Linked DNA regions of Thermococcus onnurineus NA1. The main gene of each other region encodes a partner of the protein of the gene in region 2 in a complex. Links are inferred from orthologs where the notes say so. Each region holds a gene or a part of one and is shown on either strand. Other genes may lie near its edges. The genes, in order: TON_RS01145 and TON_RS00570.

Region 1 (8,382 bases), 110 kb from region 2 along the record:
TCATACGGGAGGGGATACCGTGCGGGTTGACTATGAGGTCTGGCACTATTCCGCTCTCGGTCCAGGGCATGTCCTCCTGTGGAACAATGAGGCCTATAACACCCTTCTGACCGTGCCTTGAGGCGAACTTGTCTCCGAACTCTGGAATTCTGAGATCCCTGACGGTGACCTTGACGAGCTTGGTTCCGTCACCGGTCTCGGTGATGATAACCTTGTCAACTATGCCCTTCTCGCTCGGTCTGACAGCTACGCTGGTCTCTCTTCTTTCCTGGAGGATTATTCCCCCAAGGCCGCTCTGTTCCTCAAGGAACCTCGGTGGGGAGGTCCTTCCGACGAGGACGTCCTTACCCTCGACCTTTGACTCTGGGAAGATTATACCATCCTCATCGAGGTGTCTGTAGTACTTCTCACCGAGATAGCCCTGTATGGTCGGGTCCGGAACCTCGAAGCGATCGGTCTGACCACCGAGGTAGCGCTTCTCCTCGGCTTCGTAGGTTCTGAAGAAGGTACTCCTCGCGAGTCCCCTCTCAATGGAGGCCTTGTTCATTATGATTGCATCCTCCATGTTGTATCCCTGGTAGCTAAGAACCGCGACGACAAAGTTCTGACCTGCTGGCCTCTCCTCGAAACCGACGGCCTTCATTATCCTTGAGTTGACGAGCGGAACTTGCGGGTAGTGCATGAAGTGACCACGGGTGTCAACACGAATCCTGAAGTTGGCCCAGCCGAGACCGAGGCTCTGCTTGGCCATACCTGCACCGTAGGTGTTACGCGGGGCAGCGTTGTGCTCAGGATACGGAACGAGCGAAGCTGGAATACCAAGTATGGCAGCGGGCATCAGCTCAAGGTGTGTGTGCTCTGCAGTTACTTCCCACGGCCATGTTGCAACGTAGGCGTTCTCCTCTTCCTCGGCGTCGAGATACTCAATGACACCCATCTTGATGAGATCACTCCAGGTGAGCGTTCCGTTCTTTATGCCCTCGACGTGTTCGCGGGTGAGCTTTGGCTGGCCGTTCTCGACTATGATAAGAGGCCTTCTCACCCTACCGTCGTCGCTGTTGACATAGATTTCCTTCACTTCCTCATCCTGGTAGATAGCCACGTTGATGACGTCGCTTATCCTTCCGCTCCTTCTGTCTGCCCTTATCCTCTTGACAAGTCTCTCTCCGTCCTCAACTGTTCCAATGAGAACACCGTTTAGATAGACACGCCAGAGCTCTAGACTCGGCCTCTTCTCCTCGATCGGAACGACGCCAAGCCTGTTAAGGTAATCCCTGACTTCCTCCTCAGGAATTCCGGTGGTTATCTGGGCCATCAAAGCCAGGTTCTTGACGAGACCACAGTTTGGACCTTCTGGCGTTTCCGTCGGACAGATCCTGCCCCAGTGGGTTCCGTGTAGATCACGGGCCTCGAAGTGGGGCTGATCCCTGCTGAGCGGAGAAGTGACACGCCTGAGGTGAGAAAGGGTTGACATGTAGTTGGTTCTGTCAAGAAGCTGGCTTACACCGGTTCTTCCACCAGGCCAGGCACCGGTCGCAAGGGCGTGCTCAATTCTCTCGCTGAGAACGTCTGGTCTTATCGAGTTTCTCACGAACCTCTGAATGTTCTCAAAGGTGTAGCGTTCGCCCTTCCTCTGGTAGGTCTTGGTCATCTGGTACTGCATGTCCTTAACAAGCTGGCCGAAGGCGACGCGGAAGAGGTCTCTCAGGAGGTCACCGGCGAGCTTGAGCCTCTTGTTGGCGTAGTGGTCTTTATCATCCTCGCCACGCAGGCCAAGGGAAAGCTCAAGGACCTTAAGGGCCATCATGCCGAGGTAGTATGCCTTGGCGCGCCTGTCTTTCTCCTCGACGCCCATGTGCGGCAGGAGGTTGTTGTCTATGATGTGCTCGGCTCTTCTAAGCCTGTACTCCTTCGGCTGGCCCGGCAAAGCAAGCTTACCAATGTAGTCCAGAGCCTCCTCCCTGCTCATTATGTCGCTGGCATCCTCGAGGTTGTCGAAGAGGACCTGCTGTATCCTCGGGTCGTCGCTTACCGCTTCAACTATCTCCTTGTCGCTCTCAAGACCGAGGGCGCGCATGACGTAGACGAACTTAACAGGTCTCGGAACGTTCGGGATGTTGACGTAGAGAATACCATCCTTTCTTCTCTCAACGGTGATTAGAGCCCTGTATCCGTGTCTGTAGGAGAAGCACTTTGCTATAATTCTGTTCTGCCTTTCGTCTCTCTCGACGAGGGTCTTGTTCGGGGCAAGGTCTTCGATAGAGACAATAACCCTCTCAGAGCCGTTGATGATAAAGTATCCTCCTGGATCCTTCGGGTCCTCGCCGAGCTTGATGAGCTCCTCGTCGCTCAGGCCGTAAAGCCTACAGGCCTTTGACTTGAGCATTATTGGGAGCTCGCCTATGCGAACCTCAACCGGCTCCTGTGCAATGCCGTTGACGACGGGAATGAGTTCGAGGTAAAGTGGAGCTGAGTAAGTCAGGTTCCTTATACGAGCGTCCATTGGGTAGAGCGGCTTCCTTTGCCCCTGAGCCTCCTGGAACTCAGGCTCGCCGAGGCGAATCTTTCCGAACTTGACCTCGAAGTCAGGAATGTCCGGCTTTATGCCGCCGAACTCGTTTATAACCTGCTGCATTCCGTAGTCTATGAATGCGTTGTAAGAGTCAAGGTGCTGTCTAACCAGTCCCTTCTCCTTCCAGTAAGCTTCCATAACGAGCCAAAGATCGTCGGGAGTAACATCTACAACGGTTGGCCCTCTCATGGTCTCACCTCAAGAATCAGTCCTCCACCACGAGGCGATAGTAGTAATAATAGCCCGCCGTTGGGCTTTTCCTTTTGATCTCGAGAACGTCTCCAGGCTTAGCACCGAGAGCGACAACAGCCGGGTCCGAGGCCTTAATCTGCGGAAGCTGAGAAATTTTAATTCTGTACTTCCTGAGGAGCTCCTCCTTCTCCTCCTCGCTGAGTATTCTGTGCTCGGGAACCAGCTCATGGGTGAATATATCAAATTCTTTTTTCGCCGCCACCGAGAATTGCCCCCTTAACATTTTTTAAGAATGATTACCACTACCTCCCACCTGCGGGTTTCGGTATATAAGCTTTTCGAGTAGTAACTGGCTTGTAGGAGTTTATATCGGTTACGAAAAGTTTAAGAACCGTTTTTCGCGCCGAAAAGCGACTTTAGTGTACTAGTATGTTCACCAATACTGGAAAAGACTTATAAAGGCTCTGCATAGGTTCGAGGTTCGAACTTCTGGAAAAACGACCAAATGGCTAGAATTTGTTGGAGATTCGACATTATTGGTGATAGAATATTGGCGCCATACTCGCTTTTTATGGGGTCAATTGCCATATTCAACCAAAACAAGATCAAAATTGGTCAGTTTTTGGTAAGAAACGGAGAACGTTTGAGGCTTTAAATTGGGAGTTAGTTCTTAAAAGGGAGTATTTGGGAGTACTTCTATTTCGTGCTTTAACGTGGGTAAACAAGCTTTATTCTTTTAGATTTGATCAAACTTCGCGCAGACGAATAAACTTTGCATAGCAAAGTTTAATCAAAAGATGCCCGTTATCATAAGAATGCCGAACATCAAGCGTGAACTCTTTTTGTGGCCCATTAGCAAAGGGTTTAACTCCAAAAGTAGCCCTTTAAGAAGTTTGCTTTTTATTCTGGCGTCCGAGGACGCCTTGAGGAGAGCAAACACTATGAAATGGCAATCCGATGAGTAAACCCGCTAAAAATCCAGTACCCTTAGAATAGTACGCCTTCTTTCGCCAGCGCTTGCGGGGGAAGCTTTTGGGGAAAGCTTCACCAAAAGTTTGTAGCTCTCTGTATTGTCGCATTTGGAAAAGTTTTGGTTTTTCTTCCTCTTGAGAACCCTGTTTTTAATTGAGAACAATAAACAAAATGCAGAGCTTATCAAAAAAGTTTGCTTTCTTTTGATGCCCTATGGGAGTCTTTTTAGGGTTAAACCCCTTTACAAGGAGCACCTAGATGAGTTCTCACCAAAACAATTGGTTTCAAGTAGAAAACCCTTCAAGAACCTGCACTTCAAGAAAGAGCTACAAACTTTGATCAAACTTTTGCTCGGCAAGCAAACTTTGCTTTGCAAAGTTTGATCAAAGAGTGCCCTTCTCATCAAAGATCAAAAAGCCAGTCGTGCACTGTTCAAGAAGCAAGTTTAAAGGGGTTTAACTTTTAAATCAAACCTTTCAAGCAGTTTCACATTTTTATCAGCGCCCCAAGGGCGCCTTCCCAGAGTGAAACACTCACCAAAGGAGCAAGTGAGTAAAAACCCATTTCAGAAATGCAACTTGTAGAAAAGGCACCTCCTTTTCCGCCAGCGCTTGCGCAAGCAAGGGCTGTTGTGGTGGGCCCGGGGGGCTTTGAACCCCCGACCACGCGGTTATGAGCCGCGCGCTCTGACCAGGCTGAGCTACGGGCCCACTGCTGGCGCCGCCGCCCGGATTCGAACCGGGGACCACTGGATTAACAGTCCAGCGCTCTACCGTCTAAGCTACGGCGGCACGACCCAATGTAGGGAATACAGGGTGGATTTATAAAGATTACGGTGGTCTCGTGATGACTACGATGGGCTTCTCCAGAGCCTATGTGGGATGAAGATTCATCTTCGAGACTTCGAGAAGAGTCTCGTGAAGGTTACGAAAACTTTATATTTCTCCCCTCGGTCTTTAGACCGTGCCCCGGTAGCCTAGCCTGGCGGGGCGGCGGACTTGTAATCCGCCGGTCGCGGGTTCAAATCCCGCCCGGGGCTCCATATTCTCAGCTCGTCTCATCAAGGCTCGCCTCGTAGACTGGCCACGTTATGTAGCCGTCCTGGATGTAGATCTCAATGATCTCGGCTCCCTTATATTTGATCTCCCTGACTAGGAGCTTCTTCCTGGCCTTTCCCCTAAGGATGTCCTCGTTGATGTCCTTGGGGAGCTCTTCCGTCACAGGGAGAAGGCCACCCCTAACGTATATTCCCTTAAGCGTTCCTCCTTTGAAGAGAAACCCCCTGATGGGAACCTCATACTCTTCTATAATCTCTCTGTATGAAACGAACCCGGACTTTCCCAATACTTCTGCCATTTGTTTCACCCATATGTAAGTAATTTATTACATATTTATTAAGCTTTCGGTGTAAATCTGAGTAAGAAGGATCTCAGATGGAATGCAAAAAATGGTGGGAAGGGACAAAAAGATCAAATATCGACTTCTCCCTTCTCCTTCAGCTCTCTGTACATGCGCCATGTTATTATTGGCCTCTTCGCCGCTAGGACATCATCCACGCGCTTGACCGCTGTATTGTGTGGTGCGCTCTTCACAAGCTCGGGGTTGCTGTAGGCCTCTTCGCTTATCCTCTTGAGGGCTTCAACGTAGGCGTCGAGCTCCTCCCTGCTCACAGTCTCGGTTGGCTCTATCATGAGGGCCTCGTGGACTATCAGCGGGAAGTAGATGGTCGGCGCGTGCAGGCCGAAGTCGAGAAGCCTCTTGGCAACATCAAGGGCTTTAACGCCAGTCTCCTTCTTCATGGGCTCGGCGCTGAAGACCACCTCGTGCTTTCTGAGCTCCTTGTGCGGCAGCTCGTAGCCGCGGGTTCCTTTGAGCTTCTGTGTGAGGTAGTTGGCGTTGAGAACCGCTATCTCGCTGGCTTCCTTCAGTCCGTCCCTCCCCATTATCTTGAGGTAGGTGAGAGCCCTTACCATGACTGCAAAGTTGCCGTAGAGCTCCTTAACTTTCCCTATGCTCTTGGGCACGTTGTAGTCGAGGTAGTACCTTCCGCTCTCCTCATCATAGCCAACGAGCGGAACCGGGAGGTAGTCCTTCAGGAAGTCCTTGACGCCAACCGGGCCGCTTCCTGGACCGCCGCCGCCGTGGGGCGTCGAGAACGTCTTGTGGAGGTTGAGGTGGACGATGTCAAAGCCCATGTCGCCGGGCCTTATCTTTCCGAGGACGGCGTTGAGGTTTGCTCCATCGTAATAGAGCAGGCCTCCAGCTTTGTGAACTATCTTGGCGATCTCAAGTATCTCATCCTCGAAGATGCCGAGCGTGTTGGGATTGGTGAGCATCAAACCTGCAGTCCTCTCGCTGACGGCGTTCTCGAGGGCCTCCAGATCAACGGTTCCGTTCTCGTTCGATGGGATCTCGATGACTTTGAAACCTGCCATGGCAGCTGAGGCGGGATTGGTTCCGTGCGCTGAGTCTGGAACTAGCATCTCAGTCCTCTGTGTTTCTCCACGGTCAAGATGGTAGGCGCGGATTATCATAACTCCGGTGAACTCGCCGTTGGCTCCGGCGGCAGGCTGTAGCGTGAAGCGATCCATTCCGGTGATTTCCTTAAGCCACCCTTCAAGCTCCCACATTATCTTAAGAGCACCCTGGATGGTTCTCTCGTCCTGGTATGGGTGGACGTAGGCAACACCCGGATGGCCGGCTATCTCCTCGTTTATCTTTGGGTTGTACTTCATAGTACATGAACCGAGTGGATATATGCCGCTGTCAACACCGTAGTTCATCCCGCTGAGCCTTGTATAGTGCTTGACGACTTCCGGTTCGCTGAGCTCTGGCAGGTTGAGCGGGCTCTTGCGCTTGAGCTTTTCCGGGACTCTGATCTCAACGTCCTCAATCGGCTTTGGAAGGGTATAGCCGACCCTACCTGAACGGGAAAGCTCGAAGATGAGCGGTTCATCCCACTTAGCCTGACGGAACATTCAGGCCACCTCCCTAAGGGCCTCGATGAGGGCATCGACCCACTCCTTCCTTGTTGTTTCAGTTGCCGCAAAGAGGGCGCTCTCGCCAAGCTCTGGGAAGTGTGGCTTGAGGTAGAAGCCGCCGTGGATGTTTCTCTCAAGGAGGACCTCGTGTATTTCTTCGTAAGATTTCTCGAAGCGGACGAGAACATCTTTGAAGTTCACGCCCTCAAAAGGAATCTCGGCGACCTCACTCAGGCGCTTCTTGAGATAGGCCGTGTTCTTGAGGATTACCTCGCCAAGTTCCCTCAATCCCCTTGGACCGAGGCTCGCGAGGTGTATCGCGGCTGCAACGGCAACCAAAGCTTCGTTTGAACAGATATTGGAGGTTGCCTTCGCCCTCCTTATGTGCTGCTCCCTCGTCTGGAGGGTCATCACGAAGGCACGCTTTCCGTCGGCATCTTTCGTCATTCCGATTATCCTTCCCGGCATCTGGCGGATGAGCTTTTTGTCGTCCCTGACAGCGAATATACCTGCTCTTGGGCCCCCGAAATTCATTGGGTTTCCAAAGTAAGCGGCCTCGCCGACGACTATGTCCGCACCGAGCTCTCCAGGAGCCTCAACTATGCCGAGTATCGTTGGATCAACGCCCACAACGAAGAGCGCCCCGGCATCGTGGGCTATCTCACCTATAGCTCGAATCTCCTCTTCAAGAATACCGAAGAAGTTGGGCATCTCGACGTAAACCCCGGCGGCTCCTTCTACTTTCTCCTTGAGCTCCTCGAGGTCGAGCTGGCCGCGCTCGTTCCAGTTCACGTACTCGATTTCAAGTCCCGGCCCGGCGGTGTAGGTATGAAGGACTTTCTTCTTCTCCGGGCTCATGTGCTCTGGAACCACGAACTTGTTCTTTCTGGTTACACGGGCACTCATTAATGCCGCTTCTGCCATGGCTGTTCCCCAGTCATACATGGAAGAGTTGACTATCGGAAGGCCAACGAGCTCCGCGATAAGGCTCTGGTATTCGAAGAGCGCTTGGAGCATGCCTTGGCTTATCTCGGGCTGGTATGGGGTGTACGCGGTGAGAAACTCGCTCCTCTCGATTAGGTATTTTACGTGAGCCGGAATGTAGTGGAAGTACGTTCCCGCTCCAAGGAAGCTGGGCATTTCGAGGACGGTCTTGTTCTTTGAGAGGACTTCGTTGAGCTCGAGAAAGACCTCGTACTCGCTCCTACCCTCGGGAAGGTTGAACTCCTTGACCATGCCCTTAGGCACGTCGGAGAAGAGGTCTTCAATTGAGTTGAATCCGATTTTCTTCAGCATTTCATCCTTATGTGCTGAGTTAGGCAGGTAGTGCTTTCCCATGCCTATCACCCTCTGAGCTTTACGATGGTCGTTGAAAATATGCCCAGCAGATTATATGCTTTGTGTTTCAGGTAAGATGGTTATAAGAATGCGAACAGCTTGGAGAGGCTTGCAGCCGGCTTAAAATTGGTAAAAGAGAAAAGACTTCATGAGAGGCCCACATCTTCGAAGAACTTCTCCATAAGACCTGCAACGAGCCTAATGTTGTACTGCATGCTCTCATAGACTGCCCACTGGACGTTGCTGTATTCTCTGCCATCAAGGGTCTCGAAGCCGCTCGGGGCGTTGATGTCGAAGTTGGCGTGGAGTTCTATGTTTCTGATGGCC
Region 2 (8,534 bases):
GCAATTTTTGACAGAAAGATCAGCGACTGGAGGGCAAGGGCAACGATGAGGGGACTGTATATCCCCCAAGAAATTCCAAGCAGTTTGCGAGAGTAGTGGGCGGAGCCAATAAGTATAACCCAGTATCCCAAAAGAAGGCCAAGCATAACGCCGATCGAACCGGAGAGAGGTATAAGATAAAGCCACGAAAGGAAAGAAATAACCGCACCAAGAAGTGCAACAATCGTCCCGTTTCTCACGTAGGCCGTCGAATTGAGGGCAACTATGCTCGGGTTGTAAGAAATGTAAACTTCCATCGCCATCAGGGCAATGTAAAAAGCCGGACCAACATCAAAGCTGAAAAAGAAGGACAGAACCTCCCTACCAAGGAGCATGAGAACAAATATTGCCGCACCAGTTACTAGAATTAAAAGCCTTGTTGTCTTCTCAGCTAAAAACTTGATGTACTCATTCTCATTCTTTCCATACTTATAGGAAAAGAGAGGCATTATAGCAGACTGAAGCACCTGGGGAAGATAAGTGAGCAGGAATGCAGCCGAGAGAACCGCAGAGACTTTTCCTGCTACTTCAGCCCCTGCGAGGTATTCGCTCATGAAGTAAGGTCCCTGAATGAGAAACACACCCGAAAGCGTGCCGAGAAATGCAAAGGATGAGTAGGATAGGAGAAGCTTAAGTTCACGCTTTCTGGGCCTTCCTATGAGGTTAAATTTCACCAAGTAGACAAGGGCAAAAGCAGAGATGAACCCAAGAAAGAGCAAGTAGGGAGCAAAGACATCATGCACCAAAAAGCCTGTCAGGAAGCCCAAAAAGGCGAGTGTTATTAAATAGGCGTAGTGCTCACCGCGGTGGATGCCATAGAGGAAGTTCCTTATAGTAAGCTGTATCCCTCTAAAGACCGCCAAAAGGGAGAGGTAAACGTTAAACGGAAGCAACAGAAGACCAGCCAACGGGAGGAGAAAAGAGGGAAGCGTGATTGAACGAACGGCCTCCTCCCTGTTACTTCCAAGGAACTCCGATGCATACTTCCCGAGGGCAACCGCAAAGAAGCTCAGGGGAATCGCCAGAAAAAAGGCCTGCGAAATCAGGGAGTTTGCCCGACCGAGCTCTTCAACACCAAACCTCCTGGAGACGATTACATTGTAAAGAAATCTGCTGATTCCCGTCAGTCCCAGGGCAATTATCGATGCCAGTGAATGTCTCAGGAGAACGCGGCGCTCGTAGCTCATGGATAAAAGATAGGAGTGAAGAATTTAACCTTTACTGAAGCCTAGGTAAAAGCCAGCTATGAATGCACCGGTTCCAGGCAGAATCCCAAGGACTTTCTGGCCAAGGGACGCTATCTGGGCCGTTAGGTCCCCAGTGAGGTTGAAGAGTTTGTCGGTGTTTATTGTTATCACTCCCTTCTGCTGAAGCCAGAAGAGGCTGAGCAGGTAGGCGCCTATTAAGGCCATCGCCAACTTCATGACTTTTTTGACAGCAAATCCTGTCAGAAATCCTGCTATTCCACCGACACCCATATCCCCAATCATGGCATTTAGGTTCAAATCCATTCACACCACCACTGACACCTACATCAATAGAAGATAAAACGTTTTTGCCCAAAACGTTTAAATTAAACGACTTCAAAATATTTGTAGATCATAAAAGTTTTCATAAAAGTTTGGGAGTGGGAGCATGACGAGCCCCATGGAGAGACTCAAAAATAAGATTACCAAAGAGGTTCTGTGGCTCTACATCCTCCGCCTGCTCAGAGAGAGGCCAATGTACGCCTACGAGCTGAAGGAAAGGATAAAAGAGGCGTTTAATTTCGAACCAGCAACCGTTAGCTCATACGTTGTCCTCTACAAGCTGGAGAAGGACGGCTACGTAACAGCGGAATGGCAAGAGAGCGAAACCGGGAAGCCCTCAAGGAAGTACTACAGGCTCACGCCTGAGGGGGAGAAGCTCCTTAAAGAGGGGATAGCTTTTCTCGAGCAGATGCTCTTGAAACTCAAGGAATAAATGCTTTTCTCAAAATTTCTCAAATCTCCCTGGCATCTAGTGCCAATGAAATATCGAAGAAAAGCTCCAAATGGAGAAATACAAGAGGGCTAAAGCCCTCAGCGTCCCATTCCACCGCGCGGCTCCCTAGCCTTCGGGCGAAGGCCCTTGTAGCCGCACTTCCTGCACTTCTTTGCCTTCCACGGGTTAGTGGCACCGCAGCGCATGCAGATGTACTTCCTAAATATCCTGGCCTCAGCCTCCGGGAATCTCGCCATCGTAATCACCCCATGATCTTGAATCCAACACACCTATTCCTTCTCACTTTTAAAGCTTTGGTGCGGGGGACGGGATTCGAACCCGCGCAGCCCTACGGCAGCGGATCTTAAGTCCGCCCCCTTTGGCCAGGCTCGGGCACCCCCGCGCGAGGGAGAGTAAATTGGGGAAATTAAAAAGCTTTGCCCTCAGGTTCTGACTATGCGCATCTCGAAGTCCTCAACCGGAACCTTGAAGTCCTCCCTGCTCTCTATCTCCTTCCTGTTGTAGAGTATCTCCCTAGCGAGGATCCAGTAGATGAGCGCGAGAGCCTTCCTACCCTTGTTGTTGGTTGGAATGGCAACATCGACATAGCTAAGGAAGTTCTCGGTGTCGACGAGAGCAACTATCGGAACGCCTATCTCAATGGCCTCCTTCATGGCCTGGTGGTCTGCCCTCGGGTCAGTGACTATGAGAACGTCTGGCTCGAAGAAGTTCTTGACCTGGGGGTTGGTCATGGTTCCCGGAAGGAAACGGCCCGGTATGGCTCTGGCGCCGGTAACCTCGCCGAACTTCTTGACTGGCTTCTGGCCGTAGAGCCTGACGCTCACAGCGAGGATACTCTCCGGATCAAACTTGGCGAGGAACTTGCCGGCAATCCTAAGCCTCTCGTCAGTCTTCCTGACGTCGAGGACATAGAGGCCGTCCTGCCTAACGCGGTAGATGAACTTTTTCATGTCCTGGGTCTTCTGCTGGGTTCCGATGTGGACACCGGCAGCAAGGTACTGGTCGAGTGGAACGAGGTATTCCTCCATTCTTCACACCTCCTTCATCCTTCAAAGGTTATTATCCTACCTCTTTCGCCCAAATCTTCGGCGATTCTTATCAGCTCGTTCAGCTTGGCGATGGAATCCTTCCTCAGGACCATCGCCGGGCATCTCAAACCCACCGCAAGGTGGGCCAGTGCCTCGTCGGAGGACTCGTAGAGAGCCTCCGCGAGGATTGGAGTAATTCTCTCCGACTTCGCGTCGTTCACAAGGTTGTATAAGTCGGTGAGCGTGCCCAGATTGATAGGCTTTATGGACAACGCATTATAGTAGCGCCTGTCGAGTATGTCCTTCTCGCGGAAGAGGTGCTCGCCGTCCACGAACACCTCGTGAGTGCCAGCTATTAGCTCGAGGAACAGCTCTTCGTCGCCGATAGGCTTTATGTAAGCTATGTTATTGTCCTCGACGATTGAGAGCACTTCTTCGGTCTCCATTGGCCTCTTCTGGACGAGACCGAGCGCCACCTCAAGGCCAAGCTCATCACCAGCTTTTTCAGTGGCTTTTGACAGAGCCTCAACAGTGCTGCCCTCGGCGTTCTCAAGCACTTTTGTAGCCGCATCGACCACGTCGGTTATCTCCATGAGGTCACGGACCATAACGTAGTAGTCGAAGTCCTCACCGTTGGCTATCTCGAGGATTGGAACGGGCAGTTCAGTGGTGAAAGTTCCACCGATGTAGCTGTAGAGGGGCATCCTCTTGACACTCGCCGCAGCTTTGGCAACTGCTATCGAGACGGCCAGAGCTGTGTTGGCACCAATGTGGCTGAAGTCCTCGGTGCCGTCTATCTCCCACAGGTAGCTGTCTATGAGCTCCTGTTCGCTCGCGTCGAAGCCTATCAGCTCGGGCCCTATTATCTCGTCGACCTCGCTGACAGCCCGATGGGCCTCAGCTATATAGAGGCTCGGGTTCTCGTCTATCGGAGCCGCGAAGCGGCCGAAGCCCGAGCTTGTAATAACGTCTACCTCAACGGAGTACTTCCCGCCCTTGAGCACCGCGACCCTGCCGATTACGTTCTCTATCACCGTCATCTCTCATCAGCTCGGCCTTATTACGGTGAGCGGTATTATGCCCTTCTCGAACTCGAGCAACGCGGCATCGAGCGGCGTGATTCCTTCCGGAACGTCTATGAGTATGGGCGCACCCATCGCTATCTGGAGGGCCCTCGCCCCCACAATCCTCGCCCTTTCAAACCTCGTGTACTTAAACATTCCAACCACCCGTGCAAATTTTGGTGGGGCCGCCGGGATTTGAACCCGGGTCTCCGGCACCCCAAGCCGGGAGGATAGACCAAGCTACCCCACGGCCCCCCAGAAATGCGGTTTTTCAGTACACCTTGTAAACCATTACCTGGTCGATGAGCTCGACGTGGCTCAGCAGGGTTCTCCTGCAGCAGTACCTCTCGACCCCGAGGTCATCTAGGACCTTCTCGGGATCCTCGCCCTTCTCAACGCGGGCCTTAAACTCATAGTATTTGTCGCCTATTACCTTTCCACACGTGAAGCACCTGACGGGAACTATCACCCGTATCACCTTCTCAAATGAATATTAAAGGGGTCAGCGGTAGGACTTCTGCCTCTTGGCCCTCGGACCCTTAGTGGAGCGGTTGGGCTTGTGCGGCTCGGTTCTTCTGCTGTCTCCGACGAGCATTGTCCTGTCGTACTTCATAAACTTTTCCTTGAGGTTCATGTCGTTTGTCCACTCCACGAGAGCCCTGGCGATGGCAACGCGGGCAGCCTCTGCCTGACCCATGAAGCCGCCGCCCTCGACCTTGACGTCGATGTCAACCTTGCTGACGATCTCCTCGCCGGCAAGGACGAGAGGCTCCATGATTGTGAAGCGCGCAATTTCTGGCTCGATTATCTCAACCGGCTTGTGGTTGATCCTGACGCGACCCTTTCCTTCCCTAATGGTGGCCCTCGCAACGGCCGTCTTCCTCTTTCCAGCAGTCTGGATGACCCTCATCTTCTCTCACCTCAGAACTTTCCACCGAGGAACTTGGCGACCTCGCCAACGGTAACGTACTTGGGTGTGGCAAGTTTCGACATATGGGCCTCGCTTATAGTCTCAAGCTCCCTGCCCTCGAACTCCTTCGGAATTCCAACGTAGACCTTAAGCCTCTTGAAGGCCTTCCTTCCGCGGTCGGTCTTCCATGGAAGCATGCCCCTGACGGTTCTCCTGACTATCTCGTCGCTCCTCTTGGGATAGAACGGACCCTTCCTTGGGTTGGTCCTGGTTCTCAGCTCGGTTCTCTGCTTGTACTTGGCGAAGATGTCCTCTCTGTTGCCGGTGATGATGGCCTTCTCGGCGTTAACTATGACCACTTCCTCGCCCTCAAGGAGCATCTTGGCAACCTTCGAGGCGAGCCTTCCAAGTATGAGTCCTTCAGCGTTAATAATCCTCATGGCCCATCACTCCATTATGATTACTCCACTTCCCTTCGGGTTTCTCTCAATGAGCTCCTCAATCGTGATGGCCTCTCCACCGGCCTCGGTTATCTTCTTCTTAGCAGTCTCGCTGAACTTCCACGCCGCAACGACGACCTTGTGCTCGAGCTTTCCGGCTCCAAGAACGCTTCCCGGGACGATGACAGTGTCGCCTTCCTTGGTGTAGCGGTTGATCTTGCTGACGTTCACTTCAGCCCTCTGCCTCCTAGGCCTCTCAAGACGCCAGGCAATGTCCTTCCATATCTTAACTCCTTCCTCGTTCGACTTCTTTCTGAGGTAGCGGATGAGCCTCCTCAGGTTAATGTCGGTTGGACCGGTTCTCTTCATGAGCATTCCTCCTTCACAATTCTCGCACCGAGGGACGGGGTGAGCGTGAATTATGGTGCGGGGGCGGGGATTTGAACCCCGGAACCCCTACGGGACGGGACCCTGAATCCCGCGCCTTTGACCAGGCTCGGCTACCCCCGCGTCAGTCCGCTAATTTATGGAGTTCGCTTATAAATCTATCGCTCTTCCTCATGAGGATTTTGAGGGCTATGGTGACGATTTCCTCAACGGGGAGCTCTCCATTGCTTTCCACAGTAAAGACGAACGTATTGGGCACTACCTCTTCCCTAATCTTATCGCCCTCGTACGGCTCAAACTTCCTCGGAAGGTAGAAAGCCTTCGTGGTAGTTATGACGAGCTCCTCGTCGGTCTCCTCAACGGGCAGACCGCGTTTCTCAGCCAAAGCCTTGAGCTCCTCCCAGTCTGGAACATCTTTGCTCACGTGGATCTTCGTGAGGTACTTGTAGTAGACGAAGCCCGGCTGCCACTTGGCGTGGTCCTTTCCGCGACCGAGCTTGGCATAAGCGTTCAGCGTGAGATTCTGGCCTTCGGCCAGCTTGACTATCGGTATGTTCGGGTTAGCCGGCTTAACTCCCTCGTCGTCGCTCTTGAGGTCACCAGAGTAGACCATACCCGGCCCCTCTGCCTCGAGAGAGAGGGTAACGGTGTAATCGTCAAGCTCGAGGGCATCGAGGGAAAACCTCTCCACCGGAGTGGTGAGCGGAATCATGGCCAGCCTGTGGGCAATTATCTCGTCAAACAGGGCGGAATCGTTCTCGAAGAACTCAACCTCGTCAACCGCAAAGGTCGGAACCTCGGCTAAGATGGTTCTCCTGAGGGCGTTGGCGAATGGAATATCAATTCCCTCAACGATGAACTTAATCGAGTCCTCCCTTTTCTCAAGAATGCGAAACTTTGGCTCCATTTGCACCACCAAAAAAGAAGTTGTAGGGTCAGACACGCCTACCCCTTCTTCCGCCCTTCGGCCTAGTGCCATCGTGCGGAATCGGGGTGACGTCCTCAACCCTTCCTATCCTCAGGCCGGCCCTAGCGAGGGCCCTGATGGCTGCCTGGGCACCCGGACCGGGGGTCTTGCTCTTGCTTCCTCCCGGAGCGCGGACCTTGATGTGAACACCGACGAAGCCCTTCTCCATGGCCTCCTCGGCGGCCCTCTTGGCGGCAATCATAGCCGCGTAGGGCGAGGGCTCGTCCCTGTCAGCCTTAACGACCATACCGCCGCTCCACCTGGAGACGGTCTCGGCCCCGGTGAGGTCGGTAATGTGGATGATGGTGTTGTTATAGGAGGAGTAGATGTGGGCAACGCCCCACTTCTCCTTCTTCTTAAGGTTAACAACCTGCTGTTCCTCGCTCATGAGGCCTCACCTTGCTTAGCCTGTTCGATAACCATTCTCTCGGGGTGGCTCTCCTTCGCGAAAGGAGAGGTCTTGGAGTAGGTTATGGTGTCTTCCTCCTCCTTAAGGACGAGATAACCCGGAGAGCGGATTATCTGGCCGTTGACCTCGATGTGGCCGTGGACTATGAGCTGCCTGGCCTGCCTGATGGTCCTGGCGAGTCCCTTCTTGAAGACAATGGTCTGAAGGCGCCTGTCGAGGACATCCTCAACGGTAAGGGAGAGAACGTCATCCAGGACGGCATCGGCCGGAAGAAGGCCGAGCCTGTTGAGCCTCTGGAGGAGCTGGGCCCTCTCGATCTCAGCCTGCTTGCCCCTCGCCGCAAGGAGGCGCCTGGCTCTACGCCTGAACTCCTTGAGCTGGGTCTCGTGGCGCCAGAGCTCCTTCTTGTTCTTGAGGGCGTACTTCTTCATGAGCACACGCTCTCTGTCAAGCCTCTCCTTAATCCACGGGTGAGAGGGAGTCTCGTACTTCTTCCTCTGCCTCTTAGGGTCTCCCATTTACACCACCTCACTTCTTTCTCCTTCTCACGCCGACAGTGGTACCGTGCCTGAAGTTCGACCTAGTTCTCTGTCCCCTGAGCGGCAGTCCGAGCTCGTGCCTTATGCCGCGGTAAGCCCTGATTCTCCTGAGCCTGTTGATGTCCTCACGCCAGGCCATGACGAGCTTGGCGGTGATAAGGTGCATGTCCTTACCGGTCTCATAGTCCTTTGGCCTGTTGACTGCCCAAGTCGGGATTCCATGGGCGACCGGATCCTCGAGGATCTCCTCAATCTTCTTGACCTGCTCGTCGGTCAGGTAACCGGTCTTCATGTACGGGTCAATCCCTGCAACCCTGAGCACCATGGTAGCGAAGTTTATCCCTATGCCCTTGATGCCCGTAAGGGCCCATCTCAGCTGCTTATTTCCGTCCAAATCAACTCCCGCTACACGGACGATGTGTCTGAAGTTGTCCGTCATTACGAATACACCTCCATATCAATCCTTCAGAGAGGATTTTGGCGCCGGGACGGGGATTTGAACCCCGGTGTCCATACGGACACGGGCTCTCAAGGCCCGCGCCATCCCAGGCTAGGCGATCCCGGCATACACGCGGTAACCGCTCCCCTTTGCCAGCTCTCTCACTTCGGTGAAGTGCTCCTCCATTAAACCCTTAATATATTTTGCCCCCTGCTTTGTCTTGATAACAAGTTGCAGGAGGCCTCCATCGTTGAGATGCCGGGGAGCATTTATAACTATTTCCCTCAGGATTTCCTTTCCCGCGTGCACCGGGGGGTTAGTGATGATTG

Evidence for each region.
Region 1: TON_RS00570 (region 2) and TON_RS01145 share a complex: the UniProt entries of both Methanocaldococcus jannaschii proteins name them as parts of the RNA polymerase complex. The link is inferred for Thermococcus onnurineus NA1 from one-to-one orthologs.

What each region holds. Positions count from the first base shown.
Region 1 is NC_011529.1:188,977-197,358, reverse strand. The notes cover bases 1,403-4,071. They hold TON_RS01145 (DNA-directed RNA polymerase subunit H), read right to left. Parts: upstream 3,027-4,071; coding sequence 2,778-3,026; downstream 1,403-2,777. Other genes in these bases: TON_RS01150 (DNA-directed RNA polymerase subunit B), read right to left, coding at 1,403-2,761. In the rest of the region: more of TON_RS01150, read right to left, coding at 1-1,402; TON_RS01120 (hypothetical protein), read right to left, coding at 4,784-5,092; aminomethyl-transferring glycine dehydrogenase subunit GcvPB, read right to left, coding at 5,206-6,714; aminomethyl-transferring glycine dehydrogenase subunit GcvPA, read right to left, coding at 6,715-8,055; TON_RS01105 (phospholipase C/P1 nuclease family protein), read right to left, coding at 8,202-8,382. UniProt on the Methanocaldococcus jannaschii protein: DNA-dependent RNA polymerase (RNAP) catalyzes the transcription of DNA into RNA using the four ribonucleoside triphosphates as substrates.
Region 2 is NC_011529.1:82,892-91,425, reverse strand. Bases 2,684-5,504 are described here. They hold TON_RS00570 (DNA-directed RNA polymerase subunit K), read right to left. Parts: upstream 4,271-5,504; coding sequence 4,097-4,270; downstream 2,684-4,096. Other genes in these bases: TON_RS00545 (50S ribosomal protein L18e), read right to left, coding at 5,471-5,504; rplM (50S ribosomal protein L13), read right to left, coding at 5,036-5,464; TON_RS00555 (30S ribosomal protein S9), read right to left, coding at 4,617-5,024; TON_RS00560 (DNA-directed RNA polymerase subunit N), read right to left, coding at 4,386-4,583; TON_RS00575 (hypothetical protein), read right to left, coding at 3,065-4,090. In the rest of the region: TON_RS00605 (lipopolysaccharide biosynthesis protein), read right to left, coding at 1-1,226; TON_RS00600 (FUN14 domain-containing protein), read right to left, coding at 1,251-1,550; TON_RS00595 (PadR family transcriptional regulator), read left to right, coding at 1,675-2,001; TON_RS00590 (50S ribosomal protein L40e), read right to left, coding at 2,100-2,258; more of rpsB, read right to left, coding at 2,445-2,683; more of TON_RS00545, read right to left, coding at 5,505-5,833; TON_RS00535 (DNA-directed RNA polymerase subunit D), read right to left, coding at 5,976-6,758; TON_RS00530 (30S ribosomal protein S11), read right to left, coding at 6,787-7,206; TON_RS00525 (30S ribosomal protein S4), read right to left, coding at 7,203-7,745; TON_RS00520 (30S ribosomal protein S13), read right to left, coding at 7,756-8,205; TON_RS10225 (class I SAM-dependent methyltransferase), read right to left, coding at 8,317-8,534. UniProt on the Methanocaldococcus jannaschii protein: DNA-dependent RNA polymerase (RNAP) catalyzes the transcription of DNA into RNA using the four ribonucleoside triphosphates as substrates.